2 regions of the Streptomyces sp. NPDC018029 genome follow, and region 2 is predicted to be linked to the other one. Evidence: riboswitches for the same ligand, from Rfam matches in the RefSeq annotation. Region 2 holds a riboswitch; the other holds the start of a gene.
What was found. Region 2 has a riboswitch for cobalamin ahead of cobN (cobaltochelatase subunit CobN). Riboswitches for the same ligand answer to the same signal wherever they lie in the genome.
Positions count from the first base shown of each region.

Region 1: linked by a shared signal. The riboswitch ahead of ACH4D5_RS11730 (ribonucleoside-diphosphate reductase subunit alpha) and the one ahead of cobN (cobaltochelatase subunit CobN) in region 2 are both predicted to bind cobalamin.

Region 1 covers NZ_JBIRFV010000003.1:675,945-682,973, forward strand. Annotated here, with positions in the region: gene ACH4D5_RS11730 (ribonucleoside-diphosphate reductase subunit alpha) at 1-2,385, opposite strand, end outside; cobalamin riboswitch at 2,516-2,646, opposite strand; gene ACH4D5_RS11735 (GNAT family N-acetyltransferase) at 2,701-3,201, opposite strand; gene mctP (monocarboxylate uptake permease MctP) at 3,282-4,910, opposite strand; gene ACH4D5_RS11745 (DUF3311 domain-containing protein) at 4,907-5,161, opposite strand; gene ACH4D5_RS11750 (CstA-like transporter-associated (seleno)protein) at 5,272-5,469, opposite strand; gene ACH4D5_RS11755 (carbon starvation CstA family protein) at 5,466-7,029, opposite strand, start outside.
Region 2 covers NZ_JBIRFV010000007.1:288,322-295,350, forward strand. Annotated here, with positions in the region: gene cobN (cobaltochelatase subunit CobN) at 1-3,312, opposite strand, end outside; cobalamin riboswitch at 3,350-3,469, opposite strand; gene ACH4D5_RS22760 (cobalamin biosynthesis protein CobG) at 3,752-5,113, shown strand; gene ACH4D5_RS22765 (precorrin-8X methylmutase) at 5,125-5,751, shown strand; gene cobJ (precorrin-3B C(17)-methyltransferase) at 5,817-7,029, shown strand, end outside.

The DNA.
Region 1 (7,029 bases), on a different contig from region 2:
GGGGTTTTCCAGGGAGCAGGCGACGGCTTCCTCGGCCGTGGCCTGCGCGGGGACGGGGGCGGTGGCGGCGGTCTGGGAGCCGCCGGCGGCGCGGGCGATGCGGGTGGCGGGGCGCGACCGCAGGTAGTACGTGGTCTTCAGGCCCGACTGCCAGGCGTACGCGTACATCGAGGAGAGCTTGCCGATGGTCGGCGTCTCCAAGAACAGGTTGAGCGACTGCGCCTGGTCCAGGAACGGGGTGCGCGCCGCGGCCATGTCGATCAGGCCGCGCTGCGGGATCTCCCACGCCGTGCGGTACAGCGCCCGCACGTCCTCGGGGATCCAGCCGAAGCCCTGCACCGAGCCGTTGGCCTCGCGCAGCGCCTCGCGGGTCTGCGCGTCCCAGACGCCGAGCCGCTTCAGCTCCTTCACGAGATAGGCGTTGACCTGGAGGAACTCGCCGGACAGCGTCTCGCGCTTGAAGAGGTTGGAGACCTGCGGCTCGATGCACTCGTAGACGCCCGCGATGGACGCGATGGTCGCGGTCGGCGCGATGGCGAGGAGCAGCGAGTTGCGCATGCCGGTGGTGGCGATACGGTCGCGCAGCGCCGCCCACCGCTCCGGCCAGGTCAGCTCGACGTCGTAGTGGTCCGGGTGCAGCACGCCGCGCGCGGTGCGGGTCTTCTCCCAGGCGGGCAGCGGGCCGTTGCGCTCGGCGAGGTCCGCGGACGCCTCGTACGCGGCGAGCATGATCCGCTCGGCGATCCGGGTGGACAGGGCGCGCGCCTCGGGGGAGTCGAAGGGCAGCTTCAGCTGGAAGAAGACGTCCTGGAGACCCATCGCGCCGAGGCCCACCGGGCGCCACTTGGCGTTGGAGCAGCCGGCCTGCTCGGTCGGGTAGAAGTTGATGTCGACGACGCGGTCGAGGAAGGTGACGGCGGTGCGGACGGTGTCGTCAAGACGCTCCCAGTCGATGTCCTGGGCGGCCGGGTCCACGAACGCGCCGAGGTTCACCGAGCCGAGGTTGCAGACGGCCGTCTCCCCGTCGTCCGTCACCTCCAGGATCTCCGTGCAGAGGTTCGAGGAGTGCACGGTGTGGCCGGGCTCCGCCGTCTGGTTGGCGGTGCGGTTGGCGGCGTCCTTGAACGTCATCCAGCCGTTGCCGGTCTGCGCGAGGGTGCGCATCATGCGGCCGTACAGGTCCCGCGCGGGGATGGTCTTCTTCGCGAGCCCTGCGGCCTCCGCCCGCCGGTAGGCGGCGTCGAACTCCTCGCCCCACAGGTCGACGAGCTCGGGGACGTCGGACGGCGAGAACAGTGACCACGGCTGGTCGGCGGCGACCCGGCGCATGAACTCGTCGGGGATCCAGTGCGCGAGGTTGAGGTTGTGCGTGCGCCGCTGGTCCTCACCGGTGTTGTCGCGCAGCTCCAGGAACTCCTCGATGTCGGAGTGCCAGGTCTCCAGGTAGACCGCGGCCGCGCCCTTGCGCCGGCCGCCCTGGTTCACGGCGGCGACCGAGGCGTCCAGGGTCTTCAGGAACGGCACGATGCCGTTGGAGTGCCCGTTCGTCCCGCGGATCAGCGAACCCCGGGAGCGGATGCGGGAGTACGAGAGGCCGATGCCGCCCGCGTGCTTGGAGAGCCGCGCGACCTGGTGGTAGCGGTCGTAGATCGAGTCGAGCTCGTCCAGCGGGGAGTCGAGGAGGTAGCAGGACGACATCTGCGGGTGGCGGGTGCCGGAGTTGAAGAGCGTCGGCGAGGACGGCAGGTAGTCCAGGCGGCTCATCAGGCGGTACAGCGCGGCGACCTCGTCGAGCGCGCGTTCGCTGCCGTCCTCCGCGAGGCCGCTCGCCACGCGCAGCATGAAGTGCTGCGGGGTCTCGATGACCTGGCGGGTGATCGGGTGGCGCAGCAGATAGCGGCTGTGCAGGGTGCGCAGTCCGAAGTACTCGAAGCGGAAGTCGGCGCCGTCGGCGAGCGCGGCCTCCACCAGCGCGTCGAGCCGGGCCGTGTGCTCGGTGACGAAGGACGCCGTGCGGTCGGCGATCAGGCCCTCGCGGTGGCCGACCGCGACGGAGTCGGTGAAGGAGCGCACGCCCTGTGTCGCCGCCTCCTCGCGGATGCCGATCGACAGGAGCCGGGCCGCCAGCTTGGAGTAGGCAGGGTCCTCCGAGATGAGCCCCGCGGCCGCCTCGGTCGCCAGCTCGCGCAGCTCCGCCTCGTCGGCCCGGGCCGAGCGGCCGCGCAGCGCGGCGGCGGCGACCCGGCCGGGGTCGGTGTCGGGGAGGTCGGCGGTGAGGTCGGTCAGGGTCCGCAGCAGCGCGGCCCCGGGTCCGTCGGTGCCTTCGGTACCCTCGGCGGTCGACTGTGACGGCGCTGACGCAGGTTCGGCAGGCGCGATGGTCACGTGGAGCTCTCCCTCGCTCGGCTCTGGGCCTGGGGGAGAGGACGGCACACACGGGCGCACCCGGGCAGGGCGGCGTACCGCGTCCACCGGCCCATTCCACGAGGCCCGGACGGTCGGCACCCGGGCCGGACGGCACGGGTGCACTGCCGGCAGGTCTTCGGACTCCGCGTACGACAAATGCGTACACGTCTACCGTTGCGGGACAGTTCCGGACTTGCACCGGATTCCCCTGCGGCGACAGCGAGCATGAGCATACATCTTGTGCCGCGCTCTTGAAGCAGGCCCACATCTTGTGTCGGCCCGCAGAGGGGGCGGCTAGAGTTTCAGCGCGTACGTCAGCAGCGGCACCGTCTCGATCGGGTTCCAGTCGCGCTCGGGCGTCCGCACGAAGCCGAGGCGCTCGTACAGCCGGTGGGCGGCGTGCATGGACGTCTGCGTGGACAGGACGAGCGCGCTGCGGCCCGCCTCCTCGGCGCGGCGCACGCACTCCCGTACGAGCGTCTCGCCCACACCCCGGCCCCGCGCCTCGGGGGAGACGGCCAGCATGCGTATCTCGGCCTCGCCGTCCCGCGCTATGTCGGCCATCGGCCCGCCGGACGGTACGTAGGTGACGCAGCCGAGCACCTTTCCGTCCGCCGCGGCCACCAGGACCTCGGCCGCCGCCGCCCGCGACGGCACGTCGCGCAGCACCGCGAGATAGGGGTCGTCCGCTCCGAAGTCCAGATGCCCGTCGGAGAGATAGGCCTGCGCGGTGAGGTCGCCGATGGCCTCGTGATCCTCGGGTCGTGCCTCTCTGATGCTGATCGTGAAATCCATGGGCGCAGTGTGCAACACGGGTACGACAAAGGGCCGCCGGTTTTTTCCGGCGGCCCGAGTCGCGTGCGCGGTGGCAGGGATCAGTGTCCGGCGCCCGCCGTCGCCTTCGGGAGTTCCTGTATGACACCGGGGTCGCCCGCGTCCGCCGTGTAGTCCTCCGGCGACGTCTCGTCGATGCCCTCGGGCGCCTTCAGCGCCTTCAGGACGAAGGTGAGGACCACGGTCACGACCACGTTCAGGACGAACGCGGTGAGGCCGATGTAGCCGATCTCGCCGATGCCCGGGATCGTGTCGGACGAGCCGCCGAAGTGCTTCTGCGTGGGCGAGGCGACGCCGTACGCGGCGAGCGTGCCGTAGACCATGCCGACCGCCCAGCCGGCGAGCAGCGCCCAGCGGTGGAACCACCGGGTGAACAGGCCGCCGACCAGCGCGGGCATCGTCTGCAGGATCCAGATGCCGCCCAGGAGCTGGAAGTTGATCGCGACGGTCTTGTCCATGCCGAGGACGAAGACGAGGGCGCCCACCTTCACCATGAGCGAGACCAGCTTGGAGACCTTGGTCTCCTGCTCGGGCGTCGCGTCGGGCTTGATGAAGTCCTTGTAGATGTTCCGGGTGAAGAGGTTCGCGGCCGCGATGGACATGATGGCGGCCGGGACGAGCGCGCCGATGCCGATAGCGGCGAACGCGACGCCCGTGAACCAGTCCGGGAACATGTTCTCGAAGAGCTGCGGGATCGCCAGCTGGCCGTTCTCGACCTTGACCCCGGCCGCGATCGCCATGAAGCCGAGCAGCGCGAGCAGGCCCAGCATCAGGGAGTACAGGGGCAGGATCGTGGTGTTGCGGCGGATCACGTTCCGGCTCTTGGAGGAGAGCGTCGCCGTGATCGAGTGCGGGTACATGAAGAGCGCGAGGGCCGAGCCGAGCGCCAGGGTCGCGTACGTCCACTGACCGGCCTCCGGCGGCGCGAGCGCGCCCCGCGGCTTGTCGGTCGCCGGGTTGGTCTGCGAGAACGCCTCGCCCGCCTTGGCGAAGATGTCGTCGAAGCCGCCGAGCTTGATCGGGATGTAGATGATCGCGACGACGATGACGAGATAGATCAAGCCGTCCTTCACGAACGCGATCAGCGCGGGCGCGCGCAGCCCCGACGAGTACGTGTACGCGGCGAGCACCGCGAACGCGATCAGCAGCGGCAGGTCCTTGATGAACCAGTTGGTGTCGGGGCCGCCGCCGATCCCCATGACGTCCAGGACGGCCTGGATTCCGACCAGTTGGAGCGCGATGTACGGCATCGTGGCGAGGATGCCGGTGACCGCGACGGCCAGCGAGAGCCCCTTGGAGCCGAAGCGCCCGCGCACGAAGTCGGAGGTGGTCACATAGCCGTGCTTGTGCGAGACCGACCACAGGCGAGGCAGGAAGGTGAAGATCAGCGGGTAGACGAGGATCGTGTACGGCACGGCGAAGAAGCCGGCCGCGCCCGCCGCGTAGATCGCCGCGGGGACGGCCACGAAGGTGTACGCGGTGTAGAGGTCGCCGCCGAGCAGGAACCAGGTGACCCAGGTGCCGAACGACCGCCCGCCGAGGCCCCATTCGTCCAGGCTCTGGTCGTTCTCGGCCTTGCGCCAGCGGGCCGCGAGGAAGCCCATGACGGTGACCGCGAGGAAGAAGAAGATGAAGACCGCGAGGGCGACGCCGTTGACTCCGTCCTTCATGACCGCGCCCCTTCCTTGCGGGCGCGCTGGTCACGCTGCCACAGCTTGTAAGCGATCATCGTGAGCACGGTGGAGATGAGCACCCACAGCATCTGGTACCAGTAGAAGAAGGGGATGCCGATGAAGGTCGGCTCGATCTTGGCGTAGGAGCTCACCCACAGCATCGCCACGAACGGCGCGACAAGGCAGACGGCGATGACCACGCGGACCGGCGTGACGACCGGTCTGTTCACTTCAGGCGCATCTGACATATCGCGGCTCCGTTCCCTCACTTATCCCGTGCTTAACGTGCGGGAAATCTAAGCGAGAGTCTTGATCTATGGAACCCCTGTCCGGATAACGGACGAGTCAATATGCCTGCTCAGCAGCAGCGGAAGCCCTTTCGGGGGTCCGACTCCTGCTGGTCTGTCCGCATGCGCTCAAATGCGCGGCGGCTGGGGACGGTTGCGGTCGGATGGTCCCTTCGCAAATGAGCCACATAGCGGTCGTACGCCGACTCGTCCGTCAGCTCTCGCGCGTACCAGCGGATCCATCGCAGCCCTCGCAGCACCCATGTCACGGGGCGGGCTCCCGCGTCCCCGCGAGCTCCTGCTTCTCCGCGAGTTCCCGTTTCTCCTCCGCGGTCGCGAAGAGCCCGGCCGGGGCGGTCAACTCCGATTGCACATAAGGCGCTTCGCTCAGCCGTGAGGCGGCGGGGTTGCGGACGTGCCGGACGCAGACGCGAGCCGCGTCCACGATCACGATGACGATGAGCAGGGCGAGCGCCGCCGAAAGGACGCCGTCCACCGTCGAGTTGGTCACGACGGTGTGCATGTCGTCCATCGTCTTGGCGGGCGGCAGGATCTTGCCCTCGTCGATGGCGTCCTGGTAGTTGGCGCGCTGCTGGAAGAAGCCGACGCGCGGATCGCTGGAGAAGACCTTCTGCCAGCTCGCGGTGAGCGTCACCGTCGCGTCCCAGGCGAGCGGAACACCGGTGATCCAGGCCCACTTGAGGCGTCCGGACTTCACGAGCAGCGTGGTGCAGACGGCGAGGGCGACGGCCGCGAGGAGCTGGTTGGCGATGCCGAAGATCGGGAAGAGCTGGTTGATCCCGCCGAGCGGCTCGTGCACGCCCACCCACAGGAAGTAGCCCCACAGGCCGGTGACGAGCGCGCTGGTGATGATCGGGCCGGGCTTCCAGCTCACCTTCCTGAACGGCTTGTAGACGTTGCCGAGCATGTCCTGCAGCATGAAGCGGCCCACGCGGGTGCCCGCGTCGAGCGCGGTCAGGATGAACAGCGCCTCAAACATGATCGCGAAGTGGTACCAGAAGGCCCGCATGGAGCCGCCGGTGACCTTGGAGAAGATCTCCGAGACGCCGACCGCGAGCGTGGGCGCGCCGCCGGTGCGGGAGAGCAGCGAGGACTCCTCCACGTTTTTCGCGGCCTGCGCCAGATCGGCCGGCGAGATGGAGTACCCGAACCCCGCGACGGCCTTCGACGCCTCCTGGACGGTGTCGCCGACGACGCCCGCCGGCGCGTTCATCGCGAAGTAGAGACCCGGGTCGATGATCGAGGCGGCGACGAGCGCCATGACCGCGACGGACGACTCCATCAGCATGGAGCCGTACCCGATCATCCGGACCTGCGTCTCCTTCTGGATCATCTTCGGCGTCGTGCCCGAGGAGATCAGCGCGTGGAAGCCGGAGAGCGCCCCGCAGGCGATGGTGATGAAGACGAAGGGGAAGAGCGAGCCCGCGAAGACGGGCCCGTCGCCGCGCGAGGCGAAGTCGGTCACCGGGTCCATCTTCAGCGTCGGCAGGCTGATCACGACGCCCAGCGCGAGCAGGACGATGGTGCCGATCTTCATGAAGGTGGAGAGGTAGTCGCGCGGCGCGAGCAGCATCCACACCGGCAGGATCGAGGCGACGAAGCCGTACGCCACCAGCCAGATGACCAGCGTCGAGGGCGCCAGCGTGAAGGTGTCGGCGAGCGACGACTCGGCGACCCAGCGCCCGGCGACGAGCGCGAGCAGCAGCAGGGCGACGCCGATCAGTGAGACCTCGCTGACCCGGCCGGGGCGCAGGACCCGCAGATAGAAGCCCATCAGCAGGGCGATCGGGATGGTCATCGCGATGGAG
Region 2 (7,029 bases):
GCGGCGCATCGCCTCGATCCACTTGGGGTTGACCACGCGGGCGCGGAACACCCGCGAGGTCTCCTCGACCAGCGTGCGCGTGCGGACCGTCTCGGGGCGCGTCGAGTCGCCGATGTACGCCTCCGGTGCCGTGCCCCGCAGCGCGCGCACGGTCGCCACCATGCCGCCGTGGTACTGGAAGTAGTCGTCCGAGTCCGCGATGTCGTGCTCGCGGGTGTCGGTGTTCTTCGCGGCGACGGCGATGCGCTTGTACGCGGTCTCCATCTCGGCGCGGGCCGGGCGGCCTTCGAGCCCGCGGCCGTACGCGTAGCCGCCCCACACCGTGTAGACCTCGGCGAGGTCCGCGTCGGTGCGCCAGTCGCGGGAGTCGATGAGCTGGAGCAGGCCCGCGCCGTACGTACCGGGGCGCGATCCGAAGATGCGGGTGGTGGCCCGGCGCTCGTCGCCGTGCTCGGCCAGGTCGGCCTGGGCGTGGGCGCGTACGTAATTCTGGTCGGCGGGCTCGTCGAGCGAGGCGGCGAGCCGCACCGCGTCGTCGAGCAGGCCGATGGTGTGCGGGAACGCGTCGCGGAAGAAGCCCGAGATGCGCAGCGTCACGTCGATGCGGGGGCGGCCCAGCTCCTCGTACGGGATGGCCTCCAGGCCCGTGACGCGGCGCGACGCGTCGTCCCAGACCGGGCGGACGCCGAGCAGCGCCATGGCCTCGGCGACGTCGTCGCCCGCCGTGCGCATCGCGCTCGTGCCCCACAGGGAGAGGCCGACGGACGTGGGGTACTCGCCGTTGTCCGTCCGATACCGCTCGATGAGGGAGTCGGCGAGGGCCTGGCCCGTCTCCCACGCGAGGCGGGACGGGACGGCCTTCGGGTCGACCGAGTAGAAGTTGCGGCCGGTCGGCAGGACGTTGACCAGGCCGCGCAGCGGGGAGCCCGAGGGGCCCGCAGGGACGAAGCCGCCGTTCAGCGCGTGCACGGAGTGGTCGAGTTCGGCGGTGGTGGCAGCGAGGCGCGGGACGACCTCGCGGGCGGCGAACTCCAGGACGGCGGCGACCTGTTCACCCTGGTCGCGGGGGACGGCGGCGAGGTCCCAGCCCGCGTCGTCCATCGCCTGGACCAGCGCGCGGGCCTGCTCCTCGGCCGCGTCGGCGGTGGTCCGCGTCGCCGCGGACTCGTCGAGGCCGAGGGCTTCGCGCAGGCCGGGCAGGGCGGTCGTGCCGCCCCAGATCTGGCGGGCCCGCAGGATCGCGAGGACGAGGTTGACGCGGTCACCGGCGGCCGGTGCGGTGCCGAGGACGTGCAGGCCGTCGCGGATCTGCGCGTCCTTGATCTCGCAGAGCCAGCCGTCGACGTGCAGCAGGAAGTCGTCGAAGCCGTCGTCGTCCGGACGGTCCTCCAGACCCAGGTCGTGGTCGAGCTTTGCGGCCTGGATGAGCGTCCAGATCTGCGCGCGGATCGCCGGAAGCTTCGCCGGGTCCATGGAGCTGATCTGCGCGTACTCGTCGAGGAGCTGCTCCAGGCGCGCGATGTCGCCGTAGGAGTCGGCGCGCGCCATCGGCGGCACCAGGTGGTCGATGAGCGTGGCGTGCACGCGGCGCTTGGCCTGCGTGCCCTCGCCCGGGTCGTTGACCAGGAAGGGGTAGATCAGCGGCAGGTCGCCGAGCGCGGCGTCGGGGCCGCAGGCGGCGGACAGGCCCGCGTTCTTGCCGGGCAGCCACTCCAGGTTGCCGTGCTTGCCGAGGTGGATCATCGCGTCGGCGCCGAAGCCGCCGTCGGCCGCGGGCGCCGCGATCCAGCGGTACGCCGCCAGGTAGTGGTGCGACGGCGGCAGGTCCGGGTCGTGGTAGATCGCGATGGGGTTCTCGCCGAAGCCGCGCGGCGGCTGGATGAGGATGAGGAGGTTGCCGCGGCGCAGGGCGGCGAGCACGATGTCGCCTTCCGGGTCCCCGCCGTTGCCGACCCGCGAGCGGTCCAGGAACATCTCGCCGGGCGGCGGCCCCCAGTGCTGCTCGACCGAGTCCCGCAGCTCCTGCGGCAGCGTCGCGTACCACCGCTTGTAGTCGGCGGCCGGGATGCGCACCGGGTTGGCGGCGAGCTGTTCCTCGGTGAGCCACTCCTGGTCGTGGCCGCCCGCGTCGATGAGCGCGCGGATCAGCTCGTCGCCGTCACCGGAGACGAGGCCCGGGATGTCGGCCTCGGGGCCGAAGTCGTAGCCCTCGGCGATGAGCCTGCGCAGGAGCGCGACGGCGGACGCGGGGGTGTCGAGGCCGACCGCGTTGCCGATGCGGGAGTGCTTGGTGGGGTACGCGGAGAGGACCAGCGCGAGGCGCTTGTCGGCGGCCGGGATGTGCTTCAGGCGTGCGTGCCGTACGGCGATGCCGGCGACCCGGGCCGCCCGCTCGGCGTCGGCCACGTACGCGGGAAGGCCGTCCTCGTCGATCTCCTTGAAGGAGAAGGGGACCGTGATGAGGCGCCCGTCGAACTCGGGCACCGCGATCTGGCTCGCGGCGTCCAGCGGCGAGACGCCCTCGTCGTTCTCCTCCCACGCGGAGCGCGACCCGGTCAGGCAGAGCGCCTGGAGGATCGGCACGTCGAGGCCGGTCAGCGCGCCCGCGTCCCACGACTCGTCGTCGCCGCCGGCCGACGCCTCGGCGGGCCTGGTGCCGCCCGCCGCGAGGACGGTCGTCACGATGGCGTCGGCGGCGCGCAGCTCGTCGATCAGCTCGGGCTCGGGGGCGCGCAGCGAAGCCACGTACAGCGGCATCGCGCGGGCGCCCGCGTCCTCGATCGCGCCGCACAGCGCGTCCACGAAGGCGGTGTTGCCGCTCATGTGGTGGGCGCGGTAGTAGAGCACGGCGACCGTGGGGCCCTCGACGTCGGCGCGGGCGGTGCGCTCCAGCGGGCCCCAGGAGGGGGCGGCGGCGGGAGGCTCGAAGCCGTGGCCGGTGAGCAGCACGGTGTCGGAGAGGAAGCGGGCCAGCTGCTCCAGGTTGGCGGGGCCGCCGTGCGCGAGGTAGGCGTGCGCCTCGGCGGCGATGCCGATCGGCACGGTCGACGACGCCATCAGCTGGGCGTCGGGCGCCTGTTCCCCGGTGAGCACGACGACCGGGAGGCCGGTGGCGATGAGCTGGTCGAGGCCGTCCTGCCAGGCGCGGACGCCGCCGAGGAGGCGTACGACGACGAGGTCGACGCCGTCCAGTAGGGCGGGCAGCGCGTCGAGGTCCAGACGGGACGGGTTGGCGAACCGGTAGTCGACCGGGCCTCCCGCCGCGCGGGCGCTGAGCAGGTCGGTGTCGGAGGTCGACAACAGCAGAAGCATGCGGGCGCAGGCCTTCCTCGGGGTGTCCGCGCCCCGGGTGGTCGTATGGACGGCAGGAGTTCCTGGCTCACCCCACACAGGTGGGGCTCACAGTGGCGGGACCGCGCCGGATTCGCACCGGGCTTCCTCCCTGGGGTCCTGGTGGACCCACGCCGTCGCTGGCGTCGGCGGACCCCAGCGGTCTCGGGGCAGTGTGGCACGCGCCCACGCCGCCCGGCACGCCCTCTCGCCGCGCCGGGCGAAGTCCCAAGTACGTCCAGTACGAGGGCCTCCGCCCAGCACGCCGAGAGCACGCACCGAACGACGCGGACCCGCACCCCACTGCCCCGAGACCGCTGGAGGCCCGCCGCCTGCATAGTAAGTCCTGCCCGCCGCCGATGGGGCGGCCACCTGCCAGGACGGTCCGTCTCGGGAGGCGACCGGCCGGATCCGCGTGGGTATGCTCGCCGCCATGCCGCCCACCCGAGCACCATCCCCAGACCAGGGCGAATCCCTCATACGTGACCGGGGTGACGCCTGCCCCGGAGCCCTCCGCCTGCACCTCGCGGACGACGGGCGCCTCGCCCGACTCCGGCTGCCCGGCGGTCTCCTGACGGGGCATCAGACGTCCGTGCTGGCGGCCGCGACGGAGCGTCTGGCGGACGGGAACCTCAGCGTCACCTCGCGCGGCAACATCGAGCTGCGCGGTCTCGGCGACGCGTGCGGCGGCGAGCTCTCCCGGCTGCTCGCGGACGCCGGCCTGCTGCCCTCCGAGCGCCACGAGCGGGTGCGGAACGTGGTGGCGTCCCCGCTCGCGGGAACCGACGGACTCGGCCACGCCGACGTGCAGTTGTGGGCCCGTGAGCTGGACCGACTCCTGTGCGCGGAGGAGTGGACGACAGCGCTCTCCGGCCGCTTCCTGTTCGCCCTCGACGACGGCCGCGGGGATGCGGCCGGGCTCGGCGGCGATGTGACCTTGATCGCAGAATCCGGCGGGACCGCAGTCGTACGTCTCGGGGGCCACGCCTGCCGGGTCGCCGGGGCCGACGTCCCGCGCGCCGCCCTCGCGGCCGCCGCGGCCTTCCTCGACGCCGCGCGCGAGGCGGGCAACGGGGCGTGGCGGGTGCGCGAACTGCCCGAAGGGACGACCGCGGACCTGGCGGGAGCACTGTCCCGGGCCGACGTCTCCGCGACGCCGGTCGGCGTATCCGCGACGCCCACCGACGTTTCCGCGACGCCCGCCGACGTCTCCGCCACTCCCGCCGACGTCTCCGCCACTCCCGCCGACGTCCCGCGGCCGCCGATCGCCGCGCCGCCCGCCCCGGGCGTCGTCGGCCGCGCAGTGGTGGTCCACGCCCGCCTCGGCCGCGTGAGCGCCGCCCAGTGGCGGGCCCTCCTGCCGCTCCCCGCCGACGAGCTGCGGGTCACGCCCTGGCGCGGCTTCGTGCTCCCCGGCTTCGCCGACGGGGCTGCGGCCCGCGGACGGCTGGCCGCGCTGGCCGCCGCCGGATACGTCACCGCACCCGACTCGCCCTGGCTGGGCGTCGGCGCCTGCACCGGCCGCCCGGGCTGCGCCAAGTCCCTCGCCGACGTCCGCGCCGACGCAGTGCCCGGCACCGGCGGACTCCCCGTCCACTGGTCCGGCTGCGAGCGGCGCTGCGGTCACCCGCACGGCGACTGGGTCGACGTCCTCGCCACCGGCGACGGCCGCTACGAGGTCACGCGGCACACCGGCGGCTCGACCGAGGCCGTGACGGGCAGCACCCTGACCGAGACGGTCACCACGGCACGTAACACCACGAAAACGACGGCCACGAGATGAGCGAGAGCACAGTGTTCGACTACGAGAAGGACGGCGCGGCGATCTACCGCGAGTCCTTTGCCACCATCCGCGCGGAGGCGGACCTCCACGGCCTGCCCGCCGACGTCAGCCAGGTCGCGGTCCGGATGATCCACGCCTGCGGGATGGTGGATCTCGTGAAGGATCTCGCCTACAGCCCGCGGGTGATCGCCGACGCCCGCAAGGCGCTGCGCGACGGCGCGCCGATCCTCTGCGACGCGAACATGGTCGCGAGCGGCGTCACCCGCAAGCGGCTGCCCGCCGACAACGACGTGATCTGCACCCTCGCCGACCCGTCCGTGCCGGACCTCGCCGCCGAGCTCGGCACCACCCGCAGCGCCGCCGCCATGGAACTCTGGCGCGACCGCCTCGAAGGCTCCGTCGTCGCCATCGGCAACGCGCCCACCGCCCTCTTCCGCCTCCTGGAGATGATCGAGGAAGGCGCGCCGCGCCCGGCCGCCGTCCTCGGCATCCCGGTCGGCTTCGTCGGCGCCGCCGAGTCCAAGGACGCGCTCGCCGAGCACTCCTCCGGCCTGGAGTACCTGGTCGTACGAGGGCGGCGCGGCGGCAGCGCGATGGCCGCGGCGGCGATCAACGCGATTGCGAGCGAGGCGGAGTGAACACCGAGACCACTTCCCGGGGGAAGCTGTACGGCGTCGGGCTCGGCCCCGGCGACCCCTCCCTGATGACCGTGCGCGCCGTCGAGGTGATCGCGTCCGCCGACGTGATCGCCTACCACTCGGCCCGGCACGGGCGCTCCATCGCCCGCTCCATCGCGGCGAAGCACCTCAGGGACGACCACATCGAGGAGCCGCTGGTCTACCCCGTCACGACGGAGACCACGGACCACCCCGGCGGTTACCGCGGCGCCCTCGACGAGTTCTACGAGGAGGCCGCGGCCCGCCTCGCCGCCCACCTCGACGCGGGCCGCACGGTCGCCGTCCTCGCCGAGGGCGACCCGCTCTTCTACGGCTCCTACCAGCACATGCACAAGCGCCTCGCGCACCGCTACCCGACCGAGGTGATCCCCGGCGTCACCTCGGTGAGCGCGGCGGCGGCCCGCCTCGGCGAGCCCCTGGTGGAGGCCGAGGAGGTGCTGACGATCCTGCCGGGCACGCTCCCCGAGGAGGAGCTGGCCGCGCGCCTCGCGGCGACGGACTCGGCGGTCGTCATGAAGCTCGGCCGTACGTTCGGGAAGGTGCGCGGCGCCCTGGAGAGCGCGGGCCGCCTCGACGAGGCCCGCTACGTCGAGCGGGCCACCATGGAGGGCGAGCGCACCGGCCGCCTCGCCGACGTGGACCCCGACTCGGTGCCGTACTTCTCCGTGGCGGTGCTGCCGAGCCGGGTGGCGCCCCTGACGGGCGGGCCCGCGCCGGAACCGCCCGCGGAGCGGTGCGGAGAGGTCGTCGTGGTCGGCACGGGACCCGCGGGGCCGCTGTGGCTGACCCCCGAGACGCGCGGCGCGCTCGCCGCCGCAGACGACCTGGTCGGCTACACCACGTATGTCGACCGTGTGCCGCACCGCGCCGGGCAGCGGCGGCACGGGTCCGACAACCGCGTGGAGTCCGAACGCGCCGAGTTCGCCCTGGAGCTGGCGCGGCGCGGGCGGCGCGTGGCCGTCGTGTCGGGCGGTGACCCCGGCGTCTTCGCGATGGCCACGGCGGTCCTTGAGGCGGCCTCGCAGGACGCGTACGCGGATGTTCCGGTACGGGTGCTGCCCGGTGTGACGGCCGCGAACGCGGCGGCGGCCCGGGCGGGGGCCCCGCTCGGCCACGACTACGCGACGATCTCCCTCTCCGACCGGCTCAAGCCCTGGGAGGTCATCGCGGAGCGCCTTGCCGCGGCGGCCGCCGCGGATCTCGTCCTCGCGCTCTACAACCCGGGCTCGCGCAGCCGGA